DNA from 3 places in the Peribacillus sp. Bi134 genome. Region 3 is predicted to be linked to each of the others. Evidence: riboswitches for the same ligand, from Rfam matches in the RefSeq annotation. Region 3 holds a riboswitch; each other region holds the start of a gene.
What was found. Region 3 has a riboswitch for cobalamin ahead of LQ188_RS15040 (ribonucleoside-diphosphate reductase subunit alpha). Riboswitches for the same ligand answer to the same signal wherever they lie in the genome.

Region 1: another riboswitch for cobalamin. It lies ahead of LQ188_RS08955 (iron ABC transporter permease); the one in region 3 lies ahead of LQ188_RS15040 (ribonucleoside-diphosphate reductase subunit alpha).
Region 2: another riboswitch for cobalamin. It lies ahead of metE (5-methyltetrahydropteroyltriglutamate--homocysteine S-methyltransferase); the one in region 3 lies ahead of LQ188_RS15040 (ribonucleoside-diphosphate reductase subunit alpha).

The regions. Positions count from the first base shown of each region.
Region 1 covers NZ_CAKKLN010000004.1:68,918-79,859, reverse strand. The annotation lists gene LQ188_RS09000 (pentapeptide repeat-containing protein) at 1-262, opposite strand, end outside; gene yyaC (spore protease YyaC) at 527-1,099, shown strand; gene LQ188_RS08990 (hypothetical protein) at 1,274-1,420, opposite strand; gene LQ188_RS08985 (citrate:proton symporter) at 1,478-2,788, opposite strand; gene LQ188_RS08980 (response regulator) at 2,962-3,666, opposite strand; gene LQ188_RS08975 (sensor histidine kinase) at 3,669-5,273, opposite strand; gene LQ188_RS08970 (VOC family protein) at 5,449-5,907, opposite strand; gene LQ188_RS08965 (ABC transporter substrate-binding protein) at 6,083-7,072, opposite strand; gene LQ188_RS08960 (heme ABC transporter ATP-binding protein) at 7,100-7,867, opposite strand; gene LQ188_RS08955 (iron ABC transporter permease) at 7,864-8,892, opposite strand; cobalamin riboswitch at 9,136-9,325, opposite strand; gene LQ188_RS08950 (GNAT family N-acetyltransferase) at 9,433-9,942, opposite strand; gene LQ188_RS08945 (L-cystine transporter) at 10,240-10,942, shown strand, end outside.
Region 2 covers NZ_CAKKLN010000017.1:2,833-13,774, forward strand. The annotation lists gene LQ188_RS25580 (D-2-hydroxyacid dehydrogenase) at 1-609, opposite strand, end outside; gene LQ188_RS25585 (aminopeptidase) at 758-1,867, opposite strand; gene bcp (thioredoxin-dependent thiol peroxidase) at 1,879-2,349, opposite strand; gene LQ188_RS25595 (potassium channel family protein) at 2,412-2,831, opposite strand; cobalamin riboswitch at 3,076-3,267, shown strand; gene metE (5-methyltetrahydropteroyltriglutamate--homocysteine S-methyltransferase) at 3,413-5,719, shown strand; gene LQ188_RS25605 (acyl-CoA thioesterase) at 5,716-6,192, shown strand; gene LQ188_RS25610 (ABC-2 family transporter protein) at 6,235-7,020, opposite strand; gene LQ188_RS25615 (ABC-2 family transporter protein) at 7,025-7,816, opposite strand; gene LQ188_RS25620 (ATP-binding cassette domain-containing protein) at 7,865-8,872, opposite strand; gene LQ188_RS25625 (hypothetical protein) at 9,024-9,344, shown strand; gene LQ188_RS25630 (glutamate-1-semialdehyde 2,1-aminomutase) at 9,489-10,778, shown strand.
Region 3 covers NZ_CAKKLN010000006.1:242,362-253,303, reverse strand. The annotation lists gene LQ188_RS15055 (SulP family inorganic anion transporter) at 1-485, shown strand, start outside; gene LQ188_RS15050 (hypothetical protein) at 571-717, shown strand; gene LQ188_RS15045 (manganese-dependent inorganic pyrophosphatase) at 812-1,741, opposite strand; cobalamin riboswitch at 2,034-2,215, shown strand; gene LQ188_RS15040 (ribonucleoside-diphosphate reductase subunit alpha) at 2,353-4,650, shown strand; gene LQ188_RS15035 (ribonucleotide-diphosphate reductase subunit beta) at 4,700-5,752, shown strand; gene LQ188_RS15030 (flavodoxin domain-containing protein) at 5,724-6,161, shown strand; gene LQ188_RS15025 (hypothetical protein) at 6,279-6,446, shown strand; gene LQ188_RS15020 (cold-shock protein) at 6,488-6,685, opposite strand; gene LQ188_RS15015 (hypothetical protein) at 6,883-7,374, opposite strand; gene LQ188_RS15010 (GNAT family N-acetyltransferase) at 7,490-7,969, shown strand; gene modB (molybdate ABC transporter permease subunit) at 7,931-8,584, opposite strand; gene spx (transcriptional regulator Spx) at 8,832-9,227, shown strand; gene LQ188_RS14995 (HAMP domain-containing sensor histidine kinase) at 9,283-10,713, opposite strand; gene LQ188_RS14990 (response regulator transcription factor) at 10,703-10,942, opposite strand, start outside.

The DNA of each region.
Region 1 (10,942 bases), on a different contig from region 3:
AGGTGAGTTGAGATACCTTTTGACCGGCACCGAAACATTCATATACCGTGCAGCCTTTATACCCTTTAGCTCTGAGATTTTCATGGATGCCGCAACGATAATCTGATTGCAGGTTTGAACATGGTGTACCTCCCTCTTTATCAAATGCAAAATCAGCAGATTTTGCATAAGGCAAAGCCACACAGCACAAACCAAAACAATTCTCACAGTCTGCACGTAATTGATTAAGGATACTATCGTTATTCGTTAATTGATTAAACATTCTTACACTTCCTTCTATAAAACACTGGCTCTGCCTTTCTATAATCAAAAGTTTCATACAGTATATTTTTTTGTTTTCATTTTATCAAAAAAACCAATTTATCTATATATTAACAAAATACAAATAAACAAGAAATGATATTCCACTTGATACGGCGGCTGAAATTGATCATTAGAGGGAAGCAAGTGATTTCCATAATATTTTGAAGAATAATTAATCATGTTATAATTTATTCAAGATCACGGTACTCTAGGGGGTGTAGGCATGTATCCTTTTGATGGCAGGAAAAAAGGTGAGACAAAAATAGAAATGCAGCGTTGCAGCTATACGTTGGATACAAATGCAGAAGGAGAAATAGACGAAATGTCTTTTCAAATCGCAAGAATTCTTCGGCCAATGTCCAAAGAGATCATCTTTTTATGTATTGGATCAGATCGTTCCACAGGAGATTCATTCGGGCCTTTAGTAGGGACGATGCTTAGAGAAAACCAAGTCCCTTATCATGTCTTCGGAACACTCGCAGATCCTGTTCACGCCCATAATTTGAAAAGTGTTTTGAAAGAAATAAAAAAGCAATTTAAAAATCCCTTTATTTTTGGTATCGATGCTTGTTTGGGTGGCTATCATCAAATCGGTTCTATATTTCTGACAAAAGGTCCTTTTACCCCTGGTGAAGCGATGAATAAATCCTTACCTGAATTGGGTGATTATCACCTAAAAGCCGTCGTAAATTATTTAGATCCCCTTTTGCCCCGACAATCTTTAAATGATACGAGACTGCATACTGTAATGAATCTGGCGAAGATTACCACAAGAATCATTGTTAAAAGCGTCTAGGGCAACAGAAAAACCCCAATAAAGCCTTAGCTTTTCGGGGTAAACAATGAAATGCATAACCTTGAAGGACACTCCCATGATTTGCGTTTTAAACATACATCATATTTTGTAAAGTTCCACTTTTCTTTTGCAATAACCTTTTTTTATTAAACACTCTACTATTCATTGCTATCATTATGCTAAACATGGGTCATTAAAGTAAATAACTTCTGATAGAACCTTATTGCCCCGAATATTACAGAAAACTTCCCTTGCTGCTTGTTCTGTTTCAAATTCATACATTACAATACCTCTGCTTTTATAGAGTGTGATGATCCACATTGAAAATCCTCCAATTTTAAAATATCCTTCTGCAAGATAGAGTAACCATTCCTTTTACTAAATGACTCCCAAGATTATCGCGGCTATTGTCATAACAGTGACAGTCCCTAATGCCCATTTCACGGCAAACCGCTGCAGATCCCCGAAGTCAGTGCCAACTAAACCTATTAGCAAATGTGCTGCGGCCACCAAAGGACTCAATACGTGTATCGGCTGCCCTATTAATGAAGCACGCCCTATTTCTGCCGCGCTAATTCCATAAGCATCAGCGGCTTGTGCGATAATAGGAAGTACGCCAAAATAGAATGCATTATTTGACATAAAGAAAGTAAAAGGGGCACTGGCATACGCAACAATAACCGGTAAAAATGGTCCGAAAGATTCCGGGATTAATGAGACCAACGTAATGGCCATTGCATCAATCATTTTCGTTCCAGACATGATGCCGGTAAAAATCCCGGCTGCAATGACAATTGAAACGACGGCCAATGCATTTTTCGAATGAACGGCGATTCGATCCTGCTGATCTTTCAAATCAGGATAATTGACCAATAACGCAATGGCGAAAGCAATCATGAATAAAATGGTCAAAGACATAAAATCAATGATTAATGATGCCATGAGCACAATCGTTAAAATGAAGTTGAACCAGACCAATTTCGGTCTGCGATAATCACGGGAGACCGTAGTTGCCGCTAACTCGGAATTGGCCTCCGAATTCATTTCATTAGTGTGATTATGCTGGATCTCCACTACGCCCAATCTCTTTCGTTCCCCTTTTCCCAATATAAAAGCCACGACAAGAACCCAAATTAGGCCAAACCCCATGACAGGAATCATCGGCAAGAACAATTCCGATGCGTCAAGGTTCAACGAGGCCATCGCCATAGCGGAAGCTCCGCCCCACGGTGTCATATTCATTACACCCATAGATAACATGGCTACAGTGGCTAATATTATTTTGTTCATGCCCAGACGCTTATAAAGGGGTAAAAGTGCTGAGACAGTAATGATGTAAGTAGTTGTCCCGTCCCCATCTAATGCGACGGTCATTGAGAGAATAGCGGTTCCTAAAACTATTTTTAATGGATCTCCTTTTACTATTTTCAATATTTTAGAAATAAGAGGATCAAATAAACCGGAATCTATCATTATTCCAAAATATAAAATCGCAAACAATATCATTATGGCTGTTGAAGCTATACCTTCAACACCATCCTGCATCATGGGACCCAGCTCTGTAAAAAATCCTCCAATCACTCCAAATATGATTGGAACGAGCATAATGGCCACTAGTGCCGATAGTCGCTTCGACATAATTAAATACATGAATACTGCAATCATGGAAAATCCTAAAATGGATAACATCTTCAAGCCCCCTTCTGTTTATCACCATCTCGTTTTGACAGCGCTTTCTTTAGAGACTATCATCCATTATGCCTTATTCACATATAAAGAAAGTAAAAAGAGTTTTTTTCATTTTTTTCACGCCTAAAAAAGAAAAAATCCCATTGATGAAAACGAATTTCATCAACTGGGATTTACATGTGTTTTATTTTATATTTTCTTTCAGGCCTTCCTATACCACCATATAAAACCTCAACTTCCATTTCATTACAAGAAACTAAATACTCCAGGTATCTTCGCATGGTTGAATAACTAATTCCAACGAGTTGACCTAGTTCATCAGCGTTTAAACTGCCATTGACGTTTTGAATCTTGCTTCTGACCATTTTCAAGGTATGTTTGTCAATTCCCTTGGGAAGAGAACTTATTTGGACATCATTTGCTGTATTTGAATTACTTATGGTCCGAAAAAGAGTATCCACTTTATCTTGATTTACTAAATTGCCATTATGCAGCTGCCGTCTCGTCAGGTCGTATTGGTTGAGCGTCGCAAGAAGCTTATCGATAATGATCGGTTTTATAAGGTAACCAAAAGCCCCTCCCCTAATCGCTTCACTGACTGTTTCGGTATCATTCGCGGCGGTGATCAGGATTACATCAATCCCCCGGTATTCCCTCCTAATTTCCCGAAGAAGGTCAATTCCATTCATATCAGGTAAAAAGATATCCAATAAAATTAAGTCCGGTTGTGCGGCATGCAGTATATTCAGCGCTTGCTTGCCTGTGCTAGCTGTAGCTATGACAGTGAATTGATCTAATTGATTCGTAAATTGTTTATATATATTCACTGCATTCTCATCATCTTCAAGAATGACAACTGTAATCGGTCCTTTGGACATTCTCACGCCTCCTTTTCTGCTTTTATATCCTTCGGGAAGACGATTGTAAATCTTGCTCCCCCCAAATAACTGCGATCAATATAAATTTCACCGCTTAAAAGACCAATGGAGTTTTTTACAATGGCCAAGCCGATCCCATGATTTTCCCCATTTTTAGTCGTATAACCATCTGAAAAAATAATATCTTCCATTGCATGAGGGATACCTGGACCGTTATCCTCGATATCAAATATGATTTCGTTTCCTAAATCCGTAAACGAAACTTTGACCTTTCCCCCACTTTTGTTCTTTTGCCGCGCTGCCTCCATCGCATTATCGATGACATTACCAATAACGGAAACCAAGTGATGGGAATCCTCAGGTTTTAATGTACTGTTTAAATTGCTTTCCTGTTCTATTTCTAAAATAACCTGCAATTCTTTTGAACGGTTTATCTTTCCAAGTAAACAGGCGGCGATTAAAGGGTCTTTAACCGATGACATAAGAAACGAAATGATATCTTGCCTCTCCCTCACTTCAGAAGAGATGATGTTCATTGCCCTATCATACTGTTTTAAACTAAGTAATCCATAAATGGTATTTAATTTATTTAAAAACTCATGATTTTGTGCCCGCATATTTTCTGAAAAGGCCTTGATTTCTGAAAATTCATTAGTTAATTGTTCAATTTCTGATACTGTTCTTATTGTTAAAACGATACCCCTGACGTCATTATGATTTAGGATCGGGGATAAATCCAAAATGTATAGCTGTTGGCCTAAAAGTAACTTACGATTGAACTGCCCCTCTTTTGTGCTGATTACCATTTTGATGAGTTTTTCTAAATGCCCATTTACAACTCTCTTTCCCACCATAAGCTGATGATCATGAAACAATTCACGTGCTCTTTTATTCATGGAAGTAACCTGTTTTTCAATATTAATCGTAACGGTAGCATATCGGATGGCATCAAGTGTCGCTTCCCTTTCCTGAAAAAGAAAAGAAATTTCCTCAGGCTCCAGACCTAAAATAAGCTTTTTTAAGCGTCGCGCTATAAATATTGCCCATAAGATTCCTACACTGATCGGGATAAGTGACAAATGAATAATCTTCATTTTATAATTGGATATTTGATCTTGTACATTCTCTACCAAAAATCCTACAGATGAAACACCGATAACTTCCCCTTTATCATTCCAGATAGGAGCCTTAGCTTTAATCGCTGGCCCCGATATCCCATTTCCTTGATAAATAATAGATTTGTGTTCATTTAGTACTGCATCATTACTAGTAGCCGTAGGCTTCCCAATATATTCTGGATTAGGATGAGAGTATCGAAGTCCTTTATGGTCCGCAATGGTTACATAATCTGCACCTGTTGTTTGACGAATCATTTCTGATTCGGGTTGAATCACCTCTGAGGGCTGTTCATCGTCAAATCCCTGGATGATCGTTGGATTTTGAGCCGCTAATTTGGCCACCGTCATTGCTTGCTTACCCATATGGTTTTCGACGATGTCTTCCAGCAGTGTAGAGAATAGGATGCTCACAAGTAAGGTACTGATAAAAACAACGAATATGATAAGTAATGTCATTTGAGTTAATAGGTTCACTCTAATTTTAAACATCCACATGCCAAGCCTTTCCGTATTGATTGCTCATACTCGTATAGTATATTTCATCAAAACAATGATTTGTTTCTTATCAAATGGACTTGAATAAAATTTTGCAAAATCCTAAGTAACAAAACAGTTTAGTTATATTATGGTTGAGACTAGGCAGGAAATTTTTCCTTTACAAAGTTCACCTGGTTAATAGTTCTTCCCATTCTTCAAGTAATAGTTTTTCGGTAATATGCTTATATGCATCAGGGACTTTTATCGAACACATAAGTTCCAGACTATTTCCATCGGGATCATTGAAATAGACGGAAGCGTTTCCTTGGTTCGGACGCACAAAAGGTTCAATGGTTGTCCTTTTTCCAAAAGGGACGACTTCAATTTGCAAGGATTTGAGCCAAGTTAATGCATTTTTCATATTATCATAAGTTACCCGAAAGGCGATATGCCTTAGTGAAGGGTGGTATGGAGTTTGATATTCCTTCCCTTCCCATAAGCCGACCCAGCTTTTGTTTTCCTCGATCCAAAAGAAGGCAGTATCTTCATCCCTCCAAGCTAGTTTCAAGCCTATTTTCTTATAAAAATCCATAGAGATCTCCAGGTTCTTGACTGGTAAATGGGCTTCATATAAACCTTCTATCATATTAGATTCTCCTTCTCCTATAACTTTCATTTTTACGAATTATGATCTGCCAAACAAAATAATTCAAGAAACCGATCCTATTATCCTTCTAATTGGATATAGTAAAACCCGAACAAGGACACGTCTCATTCGTGTCAATTATTCGGGTCATTTGTTCAGCATCCGCTTGGTCGGTTCAAAACTTCTCGGGATAGAGTCCTTCCGCTACTGTCCGTAAGGCTAGTGGTGCACGAATCCCTTCGGCGCCCGCTGAAAGAGGAAGCACGATGATTGCTTTATTTCGAATGGCCGGTACATCCGCCAGTTCACTTTTATTTAATAAGAATGCTTCTTTTTGCTTTATGGGGATATCTCCGTAATCAATGATGGCAAAAACATCCGGATTCCGATCGACGACTTCTTCCCAACTGACCTCAGGCCACCCCCCTTCCGTATCACCAAAAATGTTCTGGCCGCCAGCCATGGAAATGATTCCTGTCATGTAATTATTTTTCGCTGCCGTTCTCGGGACTTCTTCACCGCTGTCATATACGAAAACGTTTTTGGGCTTGCCTGCACTTTCGATTTTTGCTGTAGTTTCTTTTATTTCCCGTTGCATCTCTTTGATGACTTCCGCTGCTTTTTCTTCTACATGAAAGATGCGTCCAATATTCTCAATATCTTTATACACATCTTCTATTGTCGGTGTTGACATATTGGAAGACTCTTGGATATATGTATTGATTCCCGCTTCTTTTAGCTCTTGGACGGTTCCTAACGTTTGTTCCGTAAAGGCGCTTTTCCAGCCTGCATATGCAAAATCCGGCTCAGCTTCAAAGAAAACTTCTTTTGATGGGTATTCCTTGGAAAGCACAGGCACTGTTTCATAGGCATCTTTATACTTTGGCAAAATTTCGTCATCCAAATAAGCCGTACCTGCCATTGAATCCTGCAACCCCAATGCAAGCATGATTTCCGTCGCATGCTGGTTTAGCGTAACCGCACGTTTTGGTGCCTCTGCATAGGTGAATTCATGATCCAGATTAGTGATGACCACTTTTTCTTTTCCACCTTTTTCGCTCTGTTTGCCTCCGTCCTTTGAAGCTTCCTCGGAGTTATTGCAAGCGCCCAATATCATCATTGCCAAAAAAATGATGCTTAACAAAATCTTTCGGTAAACAGTCATATACTTTACCTCATATCCATTGTTTTTTTATATATGTGCTAAAAAGGTGATATGCGTCTTTTGCGTGATGGGGTGTATGCCGATTTCCGTTTCCACCCCGAACACCTTCCTTATCATTTTTGTCGTCAATACAGCTTCTGGTGTTCCGGATGTGATCACTTTGCCATTTTGGATGACATATATATGATCACAATACATGGCTGCCAAGTTTATATCATGCAGAGCTGTCAAGACGGTAACGTCCAGCTTTTTTACAAGGTCCAGCAATTGGAGCTGATGCCTGATGTCTAAATGATTCGTTGGTTCATCCAGGATGATGATATTCGCTTCCTGGGCAAGGGCACGGGCTATGAGGACACGTTGTTTCTCACCACCCGACAAGCTCATGAAACTCCTGTCTTCAAATCCACTCATTTCAACGCGAGCTAATGCTTGATTGACGATTCCTCTATCTATCTCCGTATCTCCCTGAAATAACCGCTTATGAGGATGCCGTCCCATCCAAACCATCTCTTGTACACTAAAGTCGAAGGTCAGGGATGTTTCCTGACTGACAACCGCCATTTCCCTGGCTGTTTGTTTCTGTGAAAGCCGGTAAAGGTCACGGCCGTCCAGGTGAACAGCTCCCGTATGAGGCTTCAAGATCCGAGAAGCATTTTTTAATAAAGTGGATTTCCCACTCCCATTCGGACCGATCAGCCCAACGAACTGCCCAGTTTTTATTTGCAGTGATATATCCTCAATGATAGGAGTGTCCAGAATTGAATAGGATACTTCTTCAATAGCTAATCTCACTTGCCCCCACCTCCAAATGAATATGAACTTCGCCGCAAAAGCCAAATGAAGAATGGTCCTCCGCAAAGTGCGGTGACAACCCCAATCGGAAGTTCTTGAGGTGCCAGGACCAGCCGGGCACAAACATCTGACCAAATGACGAGGATCATGCCAATCAATATGCTGCATGAAAGAACACGTTTATGGTCTGTCCCGACCAATAGCCGGGCTAAATGCGGTACGACCAGACCGATGAACCCAATCGAACCGCTTACAGCCACAACTGTTCCCGTAACAAGGGATGTAATGATGATCAGAACTTTACGGAAGGCTTCCATATTGACTCCGAGCGTCGCGGCTACTTCTTCACCCATCAATAAGATATTGAGGGAGCGGGATTGTACGATAAGGAACAAGGAAACCACAAGCACCACAACCGCTGGAATCGGTATGTATTCCCATTTTGCCCCCGCTAAGCTGCCCATCATCCAAAACATCGCTTCACGGATGCCGGAATCTTTTGGTGCAAGAGTGACAATGAAATTAGTGACGGCAGACATGATCATTGAAATGGCTACACCCGCCAATAACAGCCTTGTCGTTTGAATTCTCCCTCCCACTTGAGCCAATAAATACACGGAAAGCATCGCAGCCATGGCCCCCAGGAAGGCACCGAATGATAACGCATATTGACCGAATATAGGAAGCGCCCCAAAAAGAATGACAAGGGTTGCAGCAACAGAGGAACCAGATGAAATGCCCAGAATATACGGATCTGCAAGTGAATTGCGCACCAAGGCCTGGATGACGACACCCACTACGGATAATCCCGCACCTACCACCGCACCGAGCAATACACGGGGCAGGCGGATATCCCAAATGATCCGCTCTTGTGCGATACTCCAATTCACCTCCAGAAAACCACCGATAAAAGGCAGATGCCCTAAGGCAATCTTCCAAACCGTTATTGCTGACATCTTAACTGGCCCAAGGGTAACAGCGAATGTAACTGATAATAAAAGGATGCACAGCAAGAAAAATAGCAGAAAACGAAACCTGCGCTTGGCATTTCTCTCAAAATGAGGTTCTTCAAGCACATCCCCTCTCTCTTTCAATGAGCTTCTAATCAATGACTCTTCCAATGATGAAATCCTCCTTCAAAAAAAAAACACAAAAAAACCCCAATCCTTTTAACAAAGAATGGAGTTACGAGTATAGGCCAAAAAATACGGAAGGACCTAAGTCCGCCTTTTCTTACTCTCGAACACCTCTCCTCTCAGCGAAGGAAAAATTGGTGATGCTCACTGGGTAGGTCTCCTGGCTTCCAGATCAACATTTCCTTTCGTCTTCCCTGACTGACGGTCAAGTGACATCCTGAAAGAAAACTCCTTGGTTACAGTGGCGCGACCACTCGGGATTTGCACCCGATTCCCTGTTACCCTTTGTTCACACAAAGGCACCCAGCGGCAAATATATGAACTTCGCAAAATTTTCCAAACATTAAATACAACGTTAGTATAGTATACTCCCTATCTTTTCACAATTAAAAAAATGGGAATGCGGTCTATTAGTAGAGGAATATGGATTTATAGATTCTTTCTATAATGGTAGAATGTTAGCTTTTGACCAGTATCTGCACTAATTTCCTCATTAATCGAAATCCGTTCAAAACCGTTTTTCACTAAAACCTTTTGGGAAGCGATATTGTCGCTTGTCGTTTTGGCATGTATTTGAGTCACATTCAATTCCGGCGCCAGATTAACCAAAAGCTTTAAAGCTTTGTTCGCAATCCCTTTTTGCGTAAACGCTTCTCCGATTCTATAACCAACATGTGCCGTACCTTTTATTGGGTCGATATCCACAAGATTAATTCTGCCGACGATTATGCCTGAACCATCCTTAATCAAATAAAAAGAGGAGATAGCATCTTCTTGCTCTTTTAATAATTCCTTATGCCTGATTCCAAACGTTCCAAAGCTATAATAATCATCTCCCCGGCCTGGGACCGTTTGCTCGAAAAACCTTCTATTATTGCATTCAAATGCAAATAACGCTTGTGCATCCTGTTCATTAAGCCTGTCAATGTATATATCCATCATTCCTTCATCCTTTCAAAAAAACGCTAAGCATATGCGGCCTGATATATCATTCAAGAAAACCAAGTGCTTATCCTTCCTGATAAATATATATAATGAAAGGATTTATAACTAGCTTGTTCCAGCCACCCTTTATTGTTCCCTCTAACCCATTTCGTGAATAGAGATAAATACATGAATTACTTGAAAAGTCAAAAATAAATTATTTTCTTCTGGTAAAAAATAAACGGATGATGTATCATAGTCTTCAGATATTCATTATTCTCATTTGGTTAATCGGAATTAGGAGGAATATATATGATTGGTTATGTGTTTTTAAATCTTGCCATAATGCTCGTTCTTTTAGGCGTTTTATTTTACATGAATAAGAAGCATATTTCCTTTACAAAAAGGGTCTTTACTGGACTTGGTTTAGGGATTGTATTCGGACTTCTTTTGCAGTATTTCTATGAACCTCAGTCAGAAGCGATCGTTAAATCGGTCGATTGGTTTAACATTGTAGGTTCAGGCTATGTCAAGTTCCTGCAAATGATCGTCATGCCGCTTGTCTTCATTTCGATCTTATCCGCATTCACAAGATTGAAACTGACTAGCAATATTGGAAAAATCAGTGTCCTGATCATCGGGATCCTGCTTGGAACGACCGCAATTGCAGCAGCTGTTGGGATCACCTCAGCAACTGTATTCAATTTGGAAGCCGTTCAAATTGAGCAAGGGGAAGCGGAGTTAAGCCGCGGGGATCAAATATCGGAAACATACGGTACGATTCAGGATAAAACGATGCCGCAGCAAATCCTTGAGTTGATTCCGTCCAATCCGTTCCTTGATTTAACGGGTGCACGTCCGACATCAACCATTTCCGTTGTAATTTTTGCTGCATTTCTTGGGATTGCCTATTTAGGGGTCAAAAGGAAACAGCCTGAACATGCTGAATTTTTTGCTAAAATAGTAGATACATTGCACAGCATCATCATGCGCGTTGTAACATTGATCCTGCGTT
Region 2 (10,942 bases), on a different contig from region 3:
CGTTTCATCCGTACTTGGCAGGACGGATACGATATAATCGGCTCCCGGTATGGCTTCCAATAAATTATCCAGGGCATAAAGGTGATCGATGGATTCCACTGGCTTCCCGCTCCGGTTCACTCCTATCGTCTTCATCCGAAAGGCTTTCCCAAGACGAGCCACTTCCCCTCCGATTGCACCCACGCCAATAACGAGCATCGTCTTGCCGTTCAATTCCCCTACTTCAATCTTTCTATCCCACAGTTCTTCCTTTTCATTCTTCATAAGCAGTTTCAATTTCTTTTCATATTGCAAAAGCATCCCTATCGTATACTCTGCCATCGGTATTTTATGAATGCCTCTAGCATTCGTCACCAGAATGCCCCTTTCCTCTATGGCTTTAAATGGCATTAATTCCATCCCTGCACTCATGACCATGATCCATTTCAAGTTCGTAGCTATCCCAATGATTTCTTCAGTTAAGTCTTCACCATATGTAATTAAGATTTCCGCTTCACGAAGCGGCCCATCCGTCCATCCTTTTTGATAAATGAAGCTCAAGTCAGGAAAAGCTTCCGTCATCTTCTTTTGGATGCCTTCATTCGGAATGACAGTTGAAAGTATTAACATGTTCATCTCTCCCTTTTAATTAACATAAAAAAACACGGGCTCTATGTGTCCCGCGCAACTTTCTCTGAGGAGGTATTCCCTTAATAAAGCATATTCAGGTGTCCCCTTTTTGAGTTGGACAAAAGCCTTAGCCTTATTAAAAAAGGCTTTATTTTAAGGAATTTGGGTTTAATGCATCTAATTCCGGCAAAATGAAAACGCCATCCCTTCTTATCAGGACGTCGTCAAAGAAGATGTCACCACCCCCATATTCGGGACGCTGGATCAAGACCATATCCCAATGAATCGATGATCGGTTTCCATTATCCGCTTCTTCATAGGCAAGTCCAAGAGCCAAGTGCAGACTTCCGCTTATTTTCTCATCGAACAAGATATCGTCCATAGGTTCCAATATGTATGGATTGATCCCAATTGCGAACTCCCCGATAAACCGGGACCCTTCATCAATATTCAGAATTTGGTTCATTTCAGAGTCACGATTGGAAGTAGCTTTAATGATTTTTCCCTTTTCCAAGTTTAATTCTATGTCACTAAAGGTGAATCCTTCATAGGTTGTTGGTGTGTTGAAGGATATCATACCATTGAGACTATCTTTTATGGGTGCCGTAAACACTTCCCCATCAGGTAAATTCTTTTTTCCGGCACATATGACGGCCGGCATACCTTTGATGGAAAAGGTCAAATCTGTTCCTGGCGAAACGATCCTGACTTTGTCAGTTCGTTCCATCAATTGTTTTAACGGTTTCAAGGCCGTCTCCATTTTCCCGTAATCCATGTTGCATACATTCAAAAGAAAATCTTCGTACCTGTCGAAGGTCATGCCGGCTTTTTGCGCTGATGCGTTGGTGGGATAATTAAGCAAGACCCAACGTCGGTTGTTTACATAGAAAAGAGTGGGGGAATTCATAGCCTCCCCTTGAAGACGGTGCCTCTCGATGGGAACATCGGTCATTTCCACATCGTTTTCTTCCCCGGTGATGATGATTACCGCATCGATATCCTTATATTTCTTCAAGGCCCATTGTGAAGAGGTGTCAAGTTGTTCCTTTACATTCCCTTGTAACAGGTGGCGGCTTATTTCATCGTCTTCGAGTTCTACATATGGATAAGCACCCACTCTGTATATTTCATCAATCAGCTCTTTCAATAATGGTTTCGTATTGATATTCCCCCGTATGAGGATTCTCTCTTTTGGCTGTAATTGTATCGAATGATGAATCAGCCTGGCTGCAAGCTTCGTTATTCGCTCATCCTTCATCTGCCTGTCCCTTATTTTTCGAGGTCGCGAAGAGTTTGAAGAGCTTCTTCGACATGGCCTTTGACCTTTACTTTACGCCATTCTTTGACTACCATACCAGCCTTATCAATCAGGAAAGTTGAACGTTCAATGCCCATATACTCCTTGCCGAAGTTCTTTTTCAACTGCCACACATCAAAGATTTTAGCCGCTTCATGATTTTCATCAGCCAGCAGCAGAAAAGGCAATCCATGTTTTTCGATGAATTTTTCATGACGTGCAGCTGGGTCTGGGCTGATTCCAATGATGACCGCGTTCAATTCCTCAAATTGCTCATTATGGTCCCGGAAATCACAGGCCTCCGTCGTGCAACCTGGCGTCATATCTTTTGGATAAAAATATAAAACAATATATTTCCCCTTAAAATCCGATAGGGACACCATTTCACCATTGTTTGCAGGGAGCTTGAAATCAGGTGCTTTTTCTCCAATTTTAACAGTCATATTGAACCCTCCATTTCTTTCATTATGGTAAGAGTACCCAATAATCGAAAGAAACACAACTTTCATTTATCCTTCCTATCTTTGTGCTCCAAATCGATCACCGTCCGGATCACGAACGCTGCCGGCAGTGTATAACCGATGAAAGCCTGAATCGTAGCTATCATCCTGCCCATTCCAATCGGGGCTATATCTCCATACCCTACAGAAAACATCGTCATCGCACTAAAATAAAAAGAAGTCTTCAACTGTTCATAGAAAGTGCCATCCAATCGATTGCCCATATCAAGAATCACCGAATGATTCTGAAGTTCGTATAATAAATAAATCAGTGCAAATCCAACTAATATCGTCGCATATAAATTGCCAAGCCACAGCATATCCTCCAGAGAAAACTTCTTTCCTCCCGACTCAACAAGAAATAACGTACGAATGCTCATCACCATGCAAAAAATGATTCCTGCAATCAAGATGTAGAAAGTCATCCCCCACGCCCCATTTCAAAACGCCACTTCCTCTATACATACTCCCTGTCCAAACAATATATTCTTTTTTAGGAACAGACCTCATCCTTATCACCCACACGCCTTATAACCGGATACTTTTCCTGAATCGTTTTTCCATGTTGACCCTTTTGGTCGGATATGTTAAGATTGTCTAAATTTTTATAATAGTTTTTATTTTATAAATTTTTAACCTGCAAACAGTTATCAAGACAGGTTTTATCAAATTTCATATGTGGAAATAGGTTCCTAATTTTAAATTAGGATTAAAAGGGAAGTCCGGTGTAATTCCGGCACGGTCCCGCCACTGTAATGGGAGTGTTAGCGCCATCCAATGCCACTGATCAACGGATCGGGAAGGCCCGCCGCTAATGTTAATCCCTAAGTCAGGAGACCTGCCTATTTCGACAACACTGTTTTAACCTACGGGAGATAGGGAGGTGTTAGGGACCTTATAATTGTAAGGGGCATTTTGCATGCCTCTTTATTTTAAGCATTTCTAACCATCTCTTTTGACGGTTAGGAATGCTTTTTTTATTGCTCAATTAAATGAATATAGGAGGATGGGAATATTGAAAAGCAGTAGTTTGGGTTACCCTCGAATCGGGGAAGATCGTGAATGGAAACGTACATTGGAAGCTTACTGGTCCGGTAAAATCGATGAAGCAGAATTTACGGCACAACTAAAAGCCATCCGTTTAGGCAACTTACAAAAACAGAAGAAACGAGGCATTGATATCATTCCTGTCAACGACTTCACTTTCTATGATCAAATGCTCGATATGTCCGTAATGTTCGGTCTTGTTCCTGAACGTTATTCAGCCTATGAAAGCGGAAGCGTTCCCCTTTCCGTTTATTATTCAATGGCTCGCGGAAACAATGATGAAGTCGCTTCCGAAATGACGAAATGGTTCAATACGAACTATCACTATATTGTCCCTGAATTAAAGGTGCCACAGCTGACGTTAACGGAAAATAAACCACTTGCAGCATATCGGGAAGCCAAGGAAAAGCTAGGAATTGAAACAAAGCCAGTGTTGATCGGTCCTTATACTTTCATCTCCCTTTCCAAAGGCTTCAAAAAACAAGATATCCCTGGCATCATCCTGAGCCTGCTTCCCCTATACACGCAAATCCTCCGGGAGTTGGAGCAAGAAGGCGTGAAGTGGGTTCAAATGGACGAACCTTCACTTGTTTCATCGATTTCCAAAGAAGATATGCAAACTGTTACTTACCTCTATGAAAAACTGAATGAAGCAGCACCAAACCTGAACATCATGCTACAAACATACTTTGATGCCGTGGAACATTACCAGGAAGTCATCGAATTACAAGTCCAAGGAATCGGTCTTGATTTTGTACATGACAAAGGGAGGAATCTAAGCAACCTGGAAGCATTCGGCTTTCCGAAGGACAAAGTGCTTGCTGCAGGTGTGATTGACGGAAAAAACATTTGGCTTTCTGATTTATCGAAAAAAATCCAATTGATCGAGACTCTTAAGACAATGGTAGCCGAAGACCGAATCTGGCTTCAGCCCTCTTGTTCCCTGCTTCATGTCCCGGTGACCGTTCGTAATGAAACCGCCCTATCAAACGAAGTGAAAGAGGCCCTTGCTTTCGCTGATGAGAAACTCGAGGAAATCACACTCTTGGTCAAAGGGAATAATCAAGGCTTTGAAGCAATCGCCGAGAAAGTCGATGCAAATAAATTCACGCTTCAAACGTTAGCAAGTTCAAATGCCCGGAATCACGGAACTGTAAAATCCAATGTCGAAAAGGTTAAAACCAGGACCGCCGGCCGTCAGCTTCCATTTAAAGAGCGTTACCAAAAACAACAGGCATTTTTCAAATTGCCTTTTCTTCCTTCTACTACGATCGGCAGCTTTCCGCAGACATTTGATGTTAAACAAGCACGCGGGAAATTCAAAAGACGAGAATGGACCGCTTCGCAATATGAAACATTCGTTAACGAAGAAATCGGCAGGTGGATCGAAATCCAAGAAGAAATCGGTTTGGATGTCCTTGTTCATGGGGAATTCGAACGAACGGATATGGTTGAATACTTCGGCCATAAGTTAGGTGGATTCGTCTTTTTAGAAAAGGGGTGGGTACAATCCTATGGATCCCGCTGTGTGAAACCGCCAGTCATCTACGGCGACATCCATTTCATCGAACCGATGACAGTCAGGGAAAGTGTATACGCACAATCACTGACGAAGAAGACGGTAAAGGGAATGCTTACAGGTCCTGTTACGATTTTGAACTGGTCATTTGTCCGTGATGATATTTCCAGGGAGAATGTATGCTATCAGCTGGCACTCGCTTTGGAAAAAGAAGTGATTGCATTGGAATCCGCTGGAATCAAAATGATTCAGGTCGATGAGCCTGCACTTAGAGAAGGTCTGCCATTGAAAAAAAGCGATCGCGACGAATATTTGAACTGGGCTGTGAATTCGTTCTTGATATCGACATCAAGCGTGGAGGATACAACCCAAATTCATACGCATATGTGCTATTGCGACTTCAACAGTTTCATGGATGTCATCTCCTCCCTCGACGCCGATGTAATTTCCATCGAAACATCCCGCAGTCATGGGGAGCTTGCTTCCGCATTCGAGGAAAAAACATATGAAAAAGGTATTGGTCTGGGTGTGTATGATATTCACAGCCCGCGTGTGCCGGCAGTGGAAGAAATGGTCGATATGATCGAACGTGGGATCAAGGTATTGGATAAAGACCAGTTTTGGATCAATCCTGACTGCGGACTGAAAACAAGGGGTATCCCGGAAACCGTCGCATCCCTGAAAAACATGGTCGAAGCAGCAAAAATCGTCCGTGAAAACCTGTTAGCTAAACCAACCGGCAAATGATTGAAAAGCACGTTGCCCACCCAACACAGCAGTCACGGACTTTTTTAACCGACCTTGTTTTTCCACCGGATACAAATCATCACAATACCATCTTTGGCGGAAAAGTAATGGCCTATGTTGATAAAATAGCCTGCATTTCAGCTATGCGCCATTGTCGAAAACCCGTTGTGACTGCTTCAAGCGACTCTTTTGATTTTTTGGCCCCCATCAAGACGGGGGATGCGATCAACCTTGAAGCTTATGTCACATGTGCCCATCGCACATCAATGGAGGTATTCGTGAAAGTGGAGCGCGAAAACCTATTAACAGGTGAGAAACAGCTTACGGCCCGTGCTTTTTTAACGATGCTGGCCATTGATGAAGACGGTAAGCCGACAAACGTACCACAGGTCATTCCGGAAACCGAAGTGGAAAAGCAGCTATATGTTCAAGCACAAGCAAGATATATTGAAAGAAAGAATAAACGCAAATAAACAAAAACCCCTTCAACATGAATGCTGTTGAAGGGGTTTCTTTCAGTTCCCTGCCCCGCGGTACCTCTTCACTCCCTGATTCCATATGAATACGGATATCATGAAAAAGGCTACCCCAATTACAGGTGTGGCAAATGCATATGCATACCACTCTTCTTTTCTAAGGAAATAAGATGCCGGATAGACACCAACAAACGCGAATGGCAGCACCCATGTAAGGACAAAACGAATGACCTTATTATAAATATCAACAGGATAGCGCCCATAGTTCCCGATATTGTATATCATTGGCATGATGGATGTTTTCGCATCCGACCAGAAACCAATGCTTGCTATCGCAACGAATATGGCTGCATAAGCAAGGGCCCCGCCTATTGCAAAAATGATGAAAAGAATCGGGTCATACCACGCAAGCTGCAGATCCAATGAAATCCCCGAATAGAATATAATGATCAAACCGGTCACAACACCAAATAACGCTTCAAGCTCGATTCTTTCTAAAATGACTTGAAACAGGCTATGTATCGGTCTTGTTAATATCCGGTCCATTTCACCTTTGACGATATAGCGGTCATTAAAATCCCAGATGTTGAAAAAGGCTGAAAAAAGGGCGAATGGGATAAGGAAAAATCCATAAATGAATATGATTTCTTCACGGCTCCAGCCGCTTAAAAATTGTGTATGTCCAAAAACGACTAAGATAAATACCAGATTCACGACCTGATTCAGCAGGTCAGATAGGATTTCCATGAAGAAATCGGCTCTATATTGCAGTCTTGTTTTCATATATTGACTCACGTATTGAAAAAACATCGATACATAAAACATCCCGTCAACCTCCTTGAATAATCAGCTGTTTTTTTGCGACTATCCATAAAAGCTGAATCGGTATTATGAGAATGATGCACCAAATTAACTGCTGTAAAAGCGCCATGCCAATTTCGCCTGAACTGTACCCATTCGTAAAAATCATGCTTGGTACATAGCTGATCCCTTGAAAGGGTAAATATTTCATCACTTCCTGCGCCCATATAGGATAGAAACTGATGGGCAGCAGCAGGCCGGAAAATAAATCAATGATAACCCTTTTAGCGCGGATTAATCCGGCATTATTATATAAGAAAAAGGTAGTGATTCCCGTCAATAAGTTAATTTGTGTATTGATGATGAAGCTGAACAGCAAGGAAATGCCGAACATCCCCCACGTAGCCGGCTCGTGCGGCAATTCGATAGGAAAAATGAAAGCTACCAGCAGCATCCCCGGAATTGAGAAGAAGAAGAAACGGAATATCCCTTCCCCAAGTCCTTGCATCGTTTTCATGCCTAAATAGTTATAAGGCCGGATCATCTCAATGGCAACCTTGCCGTCTTTAATCTCAGTGGCGATTTCGCGGTCAATATTATTGAAATAAAAAGCGCGCGCCATCCATGCAACCGCGACATAGGTTGTCATCTGCATGCTTGAAAGTCCTTCGATGGAGCTTTTTTCTCCATATATCGCATTCCATAAGAAATAATAAGCACCGATATTAATGCTATAAATTAAAATGCCGGTATAATAATCCGTTCGATACGCAAGCATCATTAAAAAACGCATGCGGATCATGGCAAGATACTTCCCCATGGCCCTCCCCCTTCTTGATAGACACGTTGTTTCTTATTGATAAGAGAGTCAGACAGTGCCTTCTTCGTAAATATTGCGAACGATCTCTTCAATGGACGTTTCATGGATTTTGATGTCTTTTATTTTAAAATGAGATACGACAGCTGAAACAAGCTGTGAAATATGATCACTTTCTTCTTTCAACAAGGCAATGTAAGTTTGATTTTTCTCATCATAAACCCAGTTAGCGGTAAATGGGAGCGCTAATGATTGTAATTCCTTCAATGCGATCGGCTCGATGAATTGAAAATGAATCTGTTTTTCCTCAGCCCAGTTATCTTTCAAACTCTGCAATTCCCCATCATAGATGATTTGTCCTTCATCAAGCATGATTACACGCTCACATAATGCTTCAATGTCTCCTAGATCATGTGTAGTCAAAAGGATTGTCGTATTATATTTCTCATTGATTTCTTTCAGGAACTCACGAATCTTCATTTTCACGAGCACATCAAGTCCAATTGTCGGCTCATCCAGGAACAGCAAAGGCGGATTGTGGATCAAAGCTGCCGCAAGCTCACAGCGCATTCGCTGACCAAGCGAGAGTTTACGCACTGGTTTGTCCAGCAAAGGACCGATATCAAGCGTCTTGATGACATGTTCCATATGATCGTTATATTGTTCATCCGTTACCTTATAGACCTTTTTTAACAGCCTAAACGATTCTTGAACCGCAATATCCCACCAAAGCTGTGAGCGCTGACCGAATACGACTCCGATTGTCTGGGTGAACTTTTCCCTTTCTTTATGCGGATTCATGCCATTGACCGTGATTTCACCTGCTGTCGGTTCCAAAATACCTGTCAGCATTTTGATCGTGGTCGATTTCCCTGCACCATTTTCCCCGATATAAGCTACCATCTCACCCTTTTTTACAGTAAAATTGATATCATTGACGGCAGGGACGACCTTATAATTTCTGGTAAGTAAATCCCGGAAGGCACCCTTTAGCCCTGAACGGCTTGATGCCGACTTAAATTCCTTCCGAAGCTGTTTCACTTGAATTGCATCACTCATCCTGTTACATCCTCCGTAATCTCTTGTCCTAATGAATTAGTTTATCCAAACCAACCTTTTTAGACAATAAAAATGCTTGGATGCCATATACCATTTTCAGGGAGGAAATGGCCGTTGTACCAGATACTTATATAAAGGAGACGAGTATGCTATGAATATCAAAAAATTATTACTATCCCAAATTGAAAAAGTCGTTTTCGACCTTCGATATGACTTCCTTTATGAAGATGAGTACGGTGAATTATTATGCCAGGTCATCCAAAGGGATTCCAGCGGGTCCATCGAAAGCACACCCATCAGTTTCCACCTCCTCATTAATGAAGAGAAAGGGACCGGCCAGCTAATCTATTACCAAGCCCAGGGCGAAATGAACCGCCAATCCTTCGACATCGAAAACCCTGACACCATCTTGGCCATTCTTACTTTCATAACAGGAGTTTTGAAATCCGACCCTATTTCGCATACAGAATGATGGCCCGGAACCCTGATGCTTATAAGGCTGCAGCTCTTCCATCAGTGAATGAATCACATTTCCCAGTTTTCGACCCCAGATTTACGGACGAAAAAGTGCTATGATTAAGGGGAAATATGTTTATATTTTTAGGAGGTTTTAAGATTGGATTTTAGTAATTCGGAGCTTTTACATAAAGAGGCATTGGAACATATCGTTGGCGGGGTTAACAGCCCATCCCGTTCCTACAAAGCTGTAGGCGGCGGTTCACCCGTTGCGATGGATCATGCCAAAGGTGCTTATTTCTGGGATGTTGATGGCAATAAATATATCGATTACTTAGCTGCATATGGCCCGATCATCACAGGTCATGCGCATCCACATATTACGGAGGCGATCGTTAAAGCAGCAGAAACGGGCGTTTTATACGGCACACCGACCAAACATGAAGTCAAATTTGCCAAAATGTTGAAAGAAGCCATACCATCCATGGATAAAGTCCGCTTCACCAATTCAGGAACCGAGTCAGTCATGTCCACCATCCGCGTTGCCCGCGCTTACACAGGACGCGATAAGATCATCAAGTTTGCAGGCTGTTACCATGGACATTCCGACCTTGTTCTCGTCGCTGCAGGCTCTGGCCCGTCCACTTTAGGAACACCGGACTCTGCCGGCGTTCCCAAAAGCATCGCACAAGAAGTCATCACGGTACCTTTCAATGATATTGAGCCATTTAAAGAAGCACTGGATAAATGGGGTAATGAAATTGCTGGCGTGCTGGTTGAACCGATCGTCGGCAACTTCGGAATCGTGGAGCCAAGCCCCGGCTTTTTGGAAGATGTCATTTCATTATCTCACGAAGCCGGATCACTAGTCATTTTCGACGAGGTCATCACAGCGTTCCGCTTCATGTACGGAGGGGCACAGGACTTTTTGGGAATTCAACCCGATTTGACCGCGCTTGGTAAAATCATCGGGGGCGGGCTTCCTATTGGTGCCTATGGCGGTAAAAAAGAGATCATGGATTCTGTCGCACCGCTGGGACCGGCCTATCAAGCGGGTACGATGGCAGGAAATCCGGCTTCCATGCTTTCCGGGATAGCTTGCTTAGAAGTACTTAAAGAAGAGGGGCTGTATGACGAGCTGGACCGGCTGGGGAAAATCCTTGAAGAAGGTATCCTGAAAGCAGCCCGCCAATATAATGTACCGATCACCATCAACCGCCTTAAAGGGGCGTTGACGATCTATTTCACGACAGAAAAAATTGAAAACTATGAGCAGGCGGAAAATACGGATGGCGAAATGTTCGCTAAGTTCTTCAAACTCATGCTAAACCAGGGAATCAATTTGGCACCTTCCAAATACGAAGCCTGGTTCTTGACGATTGCTCACACTGATGATGATATCGCTTATACTCTAAAAGCGGTTGAACATGCATTCAAAAACCTAATATAATAAATCAAATCAGCATAATTATGCATTTTTTATACACCCTCAGGATGTACATCAATCTTGAGGGTTTCTTATTTCCCTGTAATAAATCTTTAATATTGGCATTTGAAGCCACTCCTCACAAAAATCCCGCCAATCACAGCATCCAGTCCATTGTATAAAAAATT
Region 3 (10,942 bases):
TGATCATGGTTTCAATCGGGACATTTGACTGGTCTTCCCTAAAGAGGCTCACTAAAGCTCCTAAGTCGGATGCAGCCGTGATGATCGTGACGGTCCTCATTGTTCTTTATACACATGACTTATCAAAAGGGGTATTTGCCGGAGTGCTTTTGAGCATGATTTTCTTCTCGGCTAAAATTTCTAAAGTGGCAGCAGAGAAAAAGGAAGATATCCAGGCTAAGAAAATCACTTATCGTATCAGCGGACAAATATTTTTTGCTTCTGTCCAGGACTTTGTTTCGAAGTTTGACTTCAAGGAAAAAGCCGATGCAATCGTCATCGACTTCTCCCATTCCAAGATCTGGGATGCTTCAGCAGTCGGTGCTGTTGATACGGTTATCCTTAAATATCAGCTTCTGGGAATACCTGTCCAAGTCCAAGGGCTCGATGAAGAAAGTTCGTCATTGCTTGAAAAACTCGCCACCTCAGAAAGTAAAATATCTTGAAGAAGTAACATTCTGCTGAATAGAAACTTTTCAAACCGACAAAATAGATAATATGAATCATTTCCTTTTGAAAGGAGCGAAAAGCATGACACCCGAGCAGGATTATACAGCAGCAAATCTGTCACCGGATTTATTGAATGAACTGAAAAGCTTTGAAAGCAAACTAGGCGAGGAAGCCAATAAAGAATTGATTGTCATCGCCTATGAAAAAGAAAAGGAAGCCTTGAATTAAGAAAAAAGACTCAAACATCCTTAATGGATGGTTGAGTCTTTTTTTGCATGTACAGTAAAAGGATGCCCAAATAATGAGCATCCCTTTTCCTTTATTACTTGCTGAATACGTCCGTTAAGACCGGAACGATTTGTTTTTTACGCGATACAACGCCTTCTAAGACGGCGATGTTGTTGTTTAATGAAACGTCGTATGCTTTTTCCACTGCATAAGCCGCTTTACCAAGAGCCAAGGCAACAGAATCATTAGTCAAGATATCCGTTACGACGAATAGGAATAAGTCCAATTCCTTGACAGCGATTACCGCTTCAATCGCCGCTTCCAATTCAGCTTGCTTAGCAAGGACTTCGTTTGGATCCACAGCATTTACTTGTGCAATCTCCACTTTAGCCAATCCCATGGAAAATTCCTTTGCATCAAGTGTGATGAGCTGGGCGATCGTTTTGTCGCTCAAGTCAGCTCCCGCCTTCAACATTTCCAAGCCATATGTTTCAGCGTCGACTCCCGCAATGGCAGCCAATTCCATAGCTGCTGCAACGTCTTGCTCCGTGCATGTAGGTGATTTGAACAATAAAGAATCGGAAATGATGGCAGACAGCATAAGACCTGCGATTGCTTTAGGAACTTCAATGCCGTTTTCTTTATAAATTTTATTTAAAATGGTTGCCGTACAGCCAACTGGTTCCGCACGGTAATATAAAGGATCGCTCGTTTCGAAGTTAGCGATACGGTGGTGGTCGATAACTTCCAACACACGGACTTGGTCAATATCTTCAGCACTTTGCTGGCGTTCGTTATGATCGACCAAGATTACGCCATCAGCTTCCCCTGCAACTTTTTCCACAAGACGGGGAGCATCGAATTTGAATTGGTCCAATGCATATTGAGTTTCACCATTCACTTCACCCAGACGAACTGGTTCAGCGTTGATACCTAACTGCTTTTTCAGATCTGCATAAGCGATTGCTGAACAGATTGTGTCTGTATCCGGGTTTTTATGTCCAAAAACTAATACTTTTTCCAAGATTTTATCCCCTTTTTCATAAATATTTTTCCGCGAATCCCCTCACCGCAATAAGGGAGAGCCACCTTTACTAGACACTTTATTTTAACACAAAATCCCGTAAAATCAGCGCTTGAATTATCCATTCCCCAATAAAATCTTTCATTCCTTCACCCTCTGCCATCACTTTGTCAATAGATAAGGGTTGGTTTTTTTCAAATATATTAGTTGAATTATCATCGTATATGGCTTACGATAATATAAGCAGAAATACTAGATATTGATTACATAATCTATACCAATAACTATATATAGAATTTTTATAATCCAAGGTGCCAGTGATGGCTGAAAAGGGAATCCGGTGTAAACCCGGAACTGTCCCCGCAACTGTAAATGTGACGAAATGAGAAACCCACTGTATAGCTCTCTATACGGGAAGGACTCAAAGTAGGATGATCATGAGTCAGGAGACCTGCCTTGAATTTTTCACGTTTCTTATTCTTCGGGGATTGAGATGATGAAACGATAGTATAACGGCTATTTTTTCATGGCTCTTTTATTCTATCGTTTGATCCGCTCAATTCTTTGGGCGGTTTTTTTATTTTAGCGGAAGTTAACAAGGAGGATTATTAATGACTCAAACATATAACTCTACCATAAGTGAAAATGAAACAGAAAAGAAATCCATCCAGCTTGAGATGTTATCGAAGGAATTCGAAGGCCGTCTCGATATGGAAAAGTTCAAAAAGCGTTTTACAAAATGGCTTGATCGCAAAAGTGACTCAACCGAAGAACAGGCATCAAAAAAACTGATTCAGCTCGCTCTTGAGGGTGTGGATATCGATGCTCCGGATTGGACATTCGTTGCCGCAGCAGAACTGTTGAATACAATGTATAGGGATGCACAAGCCAATCGAGGTTATGCAAGCAAGAGTTATGGCCCATTCTATGAGCTGATCACAGGTCTCTCCCAGCTTTCGGAAGGTCAGCGTTATCCAATTTACAAGCCAGAACTGCTATCTTCATATACAAAAGCGGAAATTGAGGAATTGGGCTCGGTGATCGACCCGGAAAAAGATAAATTATTCTCATACATAGGCATCTACTTATTGAACGACCGCTATCTGGCCCGCCCAAAAAAGGACAAGGTCTACGAACTGCCGCAAGAACGTTTCATGATCATCGCGATGGAAATCATGCGAATGGAAAAAACGGAGCACCGCCTGCAACTTATAAAAGAAGCATACTGGGCCATGTCCAACCTTTATATGACCGTTGCGACTCCTACACTCTCCAATGCTGGGAAAACACATGGACAGTTAAGCTCTTGCTTTATCGACGCGATTGAAGATTCCATTGATGGCATCTATCTATCAAACTACGATGCAGCAAAAGTATCTAAATTCGGCGGCGGTGTAGGCCTTTACGTTGGTAAGGTTCGCTCGCTTGGTTCTGATATCCGGGGTTTCTCTGGAAATAGTTCCGGCACGACTCCCTGGATTCGACTATTCAACCAGACAGCTGTAAGTGTCGATCAATTGGGTCAACGTAAAGGTGCCATCGCGATTTACTTGGATGCCTGGCATAAAGATATCATGAGCTTCCTCGATTTGAAGACACAAAACGGGGATGACAGATTAAAAGCCCATGATATATTTACAGGCGTTTGCATACCGGATTTATTCATGGAGGCTGTACGCGACAGAAAAGAATGGTATCTTTTCGATCCGCATACCGTCAAGCAAACCCTTGGATTTTCACTTGAAGATCTTTATGACGAGAAGAAAGGCGAAGGAAGCTTCAGGAAACATTATGCACTTGCTGTCGAGGCCGCAGAAAATGGCACGCTTCCAAACTACAGCTTTGAAAAAATCAATGCGATGGACATCATGAAAAGCATCATGATTTCTCAATTAGAAGAAGGCGTACCGTATATGTTCTACCGCGATGAAGTGAATCGGAAGAATCCCAATAAACATAAAGGTATGATTTATTGTTCCAACCTTTGTACGGAGATTGCCCAAAACCTAAGCCCTTCGACGATCACGGATGAATATGAAACAGAAGATGGAGATGTTGTTGTGGTTCGTAAAAGCGGCGATTTCGTTGTCTGCAACCTTTCATCCATTAACTTGCCACGGGCGGTGGGCAGCGATGTTTTGGAAAGATTGATTCCCATTCAGATCCGTATGCTGGACAATGTCATTGATGTGAATAATCTTCCTGTCAAACAAGCATCCATCTCGAACAAACGTTACCGGGCAATTGGTTTAGGAACGTTTGGATGGCATCATTTACTTGCCACACAGAATATTTATTGGGAATCCGATGAGGCTGTTCAATATGCCGATGCTTTATACGAAAAGATCGCTTACTTAACAATCAAGGCATCCAACGAATTGGCCAAGGAAAAAGGATCATACCCATATTTTGAAGGATCTGATTGGCATACAGGGGACTATTTCGAACTGCGTGACTATACAGATCAAAAATGGATGGATTTAAAAGCAGACGTACAGGAACACGGAACCCGTAATGGATATTTAATGGCGATTGCCCCCAATTCATCGACAGCCAAAATCGGTAATTCCACGGATGGCATCGACCCTTTGTATGAAATTGAATTTTACGAAGAAAAGAAAAACTTCAAATTCAAGGTGACCGCACCAGGCTTGACGCCAAATACGTATGAATATTATAAAAAGACGCGATTCAATTTGGACCAACTGGAAAGCATCAGGCAAAATGCAGCCCGACAACGCCATATTGACCAAGCAATCAGCTTTAATCTGTATGTACACAATACAATCAAAGCGAAGGTCCTGTTGGATATACATTTAACGGCATGGGAAAGCGGGTTGAAATCAACGTATTATGTTCGTTCGACTTCTTCCGAATATGACAATGCCTGCGAAAGCTGTTCAAGTTAACGACAATCAATCATGACCCAGTAATCTATTCTTAAAGGAGTTTTCACGAATGACCAATCATATCAAAAAAATTCGGATGCTCGAACCGACGCATCCAACCAAGGCAACCGGTGTTTTCAAAGGAGAAGCTTCAGGCTTCCTCCTTTGGAACGATATTCAGTATGAAAAATTCTATGATACCTATACACAGCTCATCAATAACTTTTGGAAGCCTTCGAGCGTGAACATGATTCAGGATAAAAAGCAGTGGGGCGAATTGGATGAAGATATCCAGGATGCTTTTCTCGATATCCTTACGATGATTGCTGGAATGGACAGTCTTCAAACGCCCACATTAGTAGAAATCCTTCGGTACATCAAAGATCCGGCGGCAAAAGCTATCCTGGCCAACATGGCCCAGCAGGAATCGATCCATAATGAGTCTTATTCCTATATCCTTGCTTCCTTGATTCCGGTAGGCAAGCAAAAACAGCTTTTCGACCGCATCAAAGAACATCCTGAAGTGATTAAGCGTAACCAACCGATCGTTGATGCTTATCAAACGTTCGTGGACGATCCCAGCCCACAGCATTTATTCGAGGCACTGATCCATTCAACGAACCTTGAAGGAATTTATTTCTATCTGGCTTTCGCCTTTTATTATAATTTAGGACGGCAAAATCTAATGACCGGATCCGCTACGATGATATCCTATATTCATCGCGATGAAATGGTACATTTCGATTTCATTGGAATGCTCATTCAAATCTTGATGTATGAATATCCTGAGTTAAATAATGAAGAAAACACGAAGTTCATCTATACAACGATTGAAAAAGCAGTCGAACTCGAAAAGGAATGGTCTGAATATATGCTCGAAGATATCCAAACCAAAGCCGATCTTGATTTGGAAGAATTCAATGAGTACATCGAATATATCGCCAACAAACGGTTACGTATGCTAGGCCTTGAAAATTTGTATAAAGAGTATGGCGAGAACCCGATGCCATGGATCAAAACGTTCGATGATGAATCCATCGGACTTACCAAAACCGATTTCTTCGAACAGAAGTCAAGGACATACAGTCAAGTAAATGCCAGCAATGGGTTCGATGAGCTGTAAAGTTGCCATTGTCTATCATTCTGCCGGCGGCAATACAAAAGCGCTTGCTGAAGCCCTCGCTTCCCTTTTACCTGAAGCTGGACTATATCGAATGAATGAATTCGATTCACGTACATTGCCAGATTACGATGCATTGATCGTCGGCACCTATACATGGGGCAATGGGGAGCTTCCCGCTAAATCAGCAGCCCTTTATAAAGAACTGGAACAGTTGCCTATTGCTCATCTGAAAACGGGAGTCTTCGGCACTGGTGAAACCAACTATAATCATTTTTGTGGGGCGGTCGATCATTTCCGGGACATGTTATTTGCCAAGAGCCAGTTATTGGTGACATTGAAGATAGAACAGATGTATCAAGAATCAGACTTGCCCAGACTTCAAAAGTTCGCCTCGCTATTCCAGAACTGACTGAAAGGGGATATGCATGCTCGCATATCCCCTTTCAGTGTTTAAAAAACTTGGCTCCCTCTATCATAGCAGCCGTAAGCATGTAGTATAATGGAAGAAAAAAGGAGATAATATCCAATGACTGAAAATATAACACAGTTCCTTCCTATCATTTTTATGCTAGTGCTTGTAGTATTCGTTATATTCATCGTCTTTTTCCTGTCAGGGCATTTTAATCGTTCTAAACGGATCGAAGAAAAATTGGACAAAGCATTAAAGGAAATCGCCGAAATAAAAGAAAAATAAAAAGACTCCAAAATCGGAGTCTTTTTTTTATATGCGTTCAATTATTTTTGAACGTTAGCTGCTTGTGGTCCACGAGCGCCTTGCTCGATTTCGAAAGAAACTTCTTGGCCTTCTTCAAGAGTTTTGAAGCCTTCTCCTTGGATAGCTGAGAAATGTACGAATACATCGTCTTGGCCTTCAACTTCGATGAAACCGAAACCTTTTTCTGCGTTAAACCATTTTACTTTACCTTGTACCATGATAGTTCCTCCTGTGTTTGGAAAAATCCATTTTATTACTATTTTTGGTTCTGGATAATGTTTCAAGAGGAATCCTATTACAGTAAATCCTTCTATCAAACTTTTCCGAACAAAAATAATTACTCATATTATATCATGGGAAATCCTAAAAAAACAAGATTATCGCAGTAAATCAACCGACAAATTATCCTAAAATTCTACATATTTCTCTTCTTGCTTTGTCGGAAGCCTTCGTCCAATAAGTAACGCTCCGCCTCTATCGGACTCTCGAAACATTCCTCAAGATTCGACCCTGAATAAACATTCCAAAGCAGGTCTTCCCTTTCAAGTGTAAGCTCTTGCTTTTCAGGGCCAATCCATGCCCCTTCCAACCTAGCGAACTCGTTTTCCTCTTCTTCGAATTCTACCGGAGGTTTTGATAGGTAATCCACGCTTTTTTGAATCAATTCTTTCAAATCCGCTTCATCATAGTCACGTATATTGATAAACCCTTTACGGTCAGTGTCTTTTTTTCTCATATGCCCAGCGTAAACGAATCCATTTCCATTGGGATGCAAGTGCTGAACGACGATTTTTTTCTCTTGGACGCTATCTGGATAATGGAAGTTCACACGTCCCAATGAAACGTCTTTTCGCTGTAATTCCGGAAAAGTTTCAATGATGCTCAATTTTTCTTCAAATGTTAACAAATTTCTTCCTCATTTCATTAGTTCATATTGTTTGTCGATTATAACATAGACTGATTAGAAACAATAATCCCCCTCTTCCATTATAATGTAATGAAAGGGAGTGATTTGATTGCTCATGACAATTCGGGACCTGGACTCCGATTATGGCCGGCAGCTTTTTAAACTTCAGAAAGAAGCCTATAAGGTGGAAGCGGAAATGATCGGCATTGCTGATATCCCTCCATTATTGGAAACATATGAACAATTCATTCATTGTCATGAAACGTTTCTATGCTTTTTAAAGGGTGGTACCTTAGCGGGTGCAATATCTTATACAAAAGAAAATGGTCAAATACTGATTTGCCGGATGGTCGTCCATCCTGATTATTTTCGGCAGGGTATCGCGGATGCACTGCTGCATGCTCTTCAATTACCCGGCGACTGGGAAAAGATATCCGTTTCGACCGGTAAAATGAACCTGCCTGCACGGAACCTTTACGAAAAAAACGGATTCACCCATAAAGAGGACGTAGAAGCCGCACCTTTCTTTTTCATAAGCATATTCGAGAAACAGCATTCATTTTATGTATGTCACGATAAAAAGCATAATGAATGAAATGACAATGATTACGGCAACCCATAGCCAGGCTAATGTCATATTCCCGGAGTCCATGGCGATATAAATCGCCGTCGGTATGGTTTGTGTCTGTCCGGGAATGTTTCCGGCAAACATGAGTGTGGCCCCGAATTCCCCCAATGCACGCGCAGAACTCAAGATGGCACCAGTGACGATGGATTTGACCGCCAATGGAAGGGATACATTCAGGAATAATCTCCACTCGCCGGCCCCGTCAACCCTTGCTGCATTTTCGATTTCTTCATCTATACCTTCAAAGCCCGTTTTAGCGGATTGGTACATAAGCGGAAACGCTACCACGGTAGATGCAATGACCGCCGCCCACCACGTGAACATCAGTGGCTGATCAAAAACCCTTTCAATCAATTGTCCCGGCATTCCACTCTTGCCAAAAATCACAATCAATAAAAACCCCACGACGGAAGGCGGCAAAACAAGCGGCAATAAAAACGCTGTTTCCAACAGGACTCTTCCCTTGAATTTCTTTTTAGCCATCATTCGCGCTAGGATAATTCCTAAAAAGAAAACAAGGATACCCGATAGTCCCGCTACTTGTATCGATAGCCTGACTGGTGACCAAAAATCCCCTGTCATGATACCATCCGCACAACACTGTTAAATAACGGCCTATGCAGGTCCTTTTTCGGCACCATTACCCAAACCGTTTCTTTTTCATTAAAGGCAGATTCCATTTCATTTTCTCCCTTTCTTTTTAAAATAACATTTAAGTTTATTTTTCTTGACATCTTGCTGACACAAAGGAACGTTAAAGTAAGAGTATCACAAATATAAAAATAATTTCATTCCAATAAACTTGAAAACTTTGAAGGAGTCGATTTTAATGGTAACAATTTATACTACCCCAAGCAGTTTAGCCTGTCGTAAAGCAAAAGCTTGGCTTAAGAAGAACGAAATTTCCTTTAATGAACGTAACCTATATTCCCAACCACTTTCTATAGAAGAAATAAAAGAGATTTTACGTAAAACGGAAGGCGGGACAGATGAAATCATCTCAACCCGTTCCAAAAAATTCAAAAGCCTGAATATCGATATAAATAATACACCACTTAATGATCTTTGCAAGCTTATTCAAGATAACCCGGATTTACTTCGCCGGCCAATCATTTTCGACCATAAGAACTTGCATGCAGGATATAATGAAGAAGAAATGGGACGCTTCCTTCCAAGGAAGGTCCGTCATGTACAATTATGGCGTGCAATCAGCCAATTGGCTTAATCAGTTAACATTCTGCATAATAAGAGGGTTGTCCATTACATCGGACAACCCTTTTTTATATCTTATCCGCTTTCTCTATGACAATCGTGAAGGTGGTGCCTTGTTCATCGCTATCCTTAAGCACAAGATCTCCCTTTTGCGCTTTTGCGAGCATCTTACTGAATGGCAGTCCCAAACCTAACCCACGTACCTTCAGCTTTTTGTTTTCACCTCGATAAAATGGTTCGAACACATATTGCTGTTCATGTTTCGGAATCCCCCGCCCGCTGTCCAGTACATCAATGCAGATCCGTTCTTCATCCTTTTCATAAAGGTGAATCGCTATTTTCCCTTTGCCGTCAAGTGCATGTCTGGCATTATTCAAAAGGTTAATGACGATTTGCTGCATCCGCAATGAATCAATTTGACCAAAGACCGGTTCATCAGGAACTTTTATCTCAAAAGCGAACGCTTGATCATCATCCTGGGTCACCTGCCAGCGATAGGCGATTTCCTTGATGAATATATTGATATTCTCTTTTTGTACCCGGATTTTAAAAGCGCCTGCCGATATGGCATTATAATTGAGTAAATCCTCTATCATACCTTGTAATCGCTGAGTTTCCTTTAAGGAAATATCGAGGAATTCCTTACTTTGCTCTCCCTTAACGACATCGTCCTTAACTGCTTGTATCAGTCCGCTAATGGAAGTGACTGGCGTTTTCAAATCATGGGTTACGCCTGCAAGCAATTCCGCCCGCAACTTCTCCATGACCTTCAATCGATTGGTCATTTCCTTAAATGATTCTATCAGTTCATAAATTTCTTCTTCCTTGATTTCCTCTTCCTCTTTGAAATGGATATCATAGTTGCCTTCACGAACCTGGACAGCGGCGTTAGCTACGTCTTGGATGGGGCGCGAAATTTGCCTGGAAAGAAAATAAATGACTCCCGTCCCCAGAATCAGAAGGCCTCCAATCATGATCGCCAACAAGCCATGGTCTTGGTTGATTTCCTTCAATGCCCCTTCTTCCTGGGCAATGACCACCCAGCCTCTCGTCTCATCGTTAAAAGTAATGGGGGATTTTACGACATATACTTTGTTGTCTGAAATCTTGACCTTCTGGACTAACTCCGTATTTTTCATGATGACGTCCGGGAGTTTATTTTCATCCGGATCGATATACAATTGTGGCATCGTATATATGATGGTGGCATCGGGATCGACGATATAGATGATTGGCTGTTGGTTCAGATGGAGGATTTTCTCCCTTTCCTCAACAATTTCCGAAAGGATCGGACCAACGACAATCTGGCCATTTTCCTTAATCGCGCGATCGGATGTTTCATCAGCTAAGTATTTAAGAAGGCTGAGCCTATATTCCAAAGCCGTTTTTTCCATCCACCATAAGGAAAAAACAGACAATAATATCAAACCTGAAATCAAGGTCAATACGTACCTCTTTGTCCAATAGCGTTGTAAAGTGGTTCTTTTTTTAGTTTTCATAGACACTCAATTGATACCCCAATCCACGCAATGTTTTTATTTCCCCCTCAGTTACAGGCCATGCATCTATCGCCTTCCTGATTCGTTTGATCGCCAGGTCCACCGCACGGTCACTGCCGTCATAATCTATGCCCCACACTTGGTCAAGCAGCTGTTCTCTCGTGAAAATTTGATTAGGGTGCTTAGCAAAAAAAACGAGCAGCGACAAATCACGCGGCGTCAAGTTTAT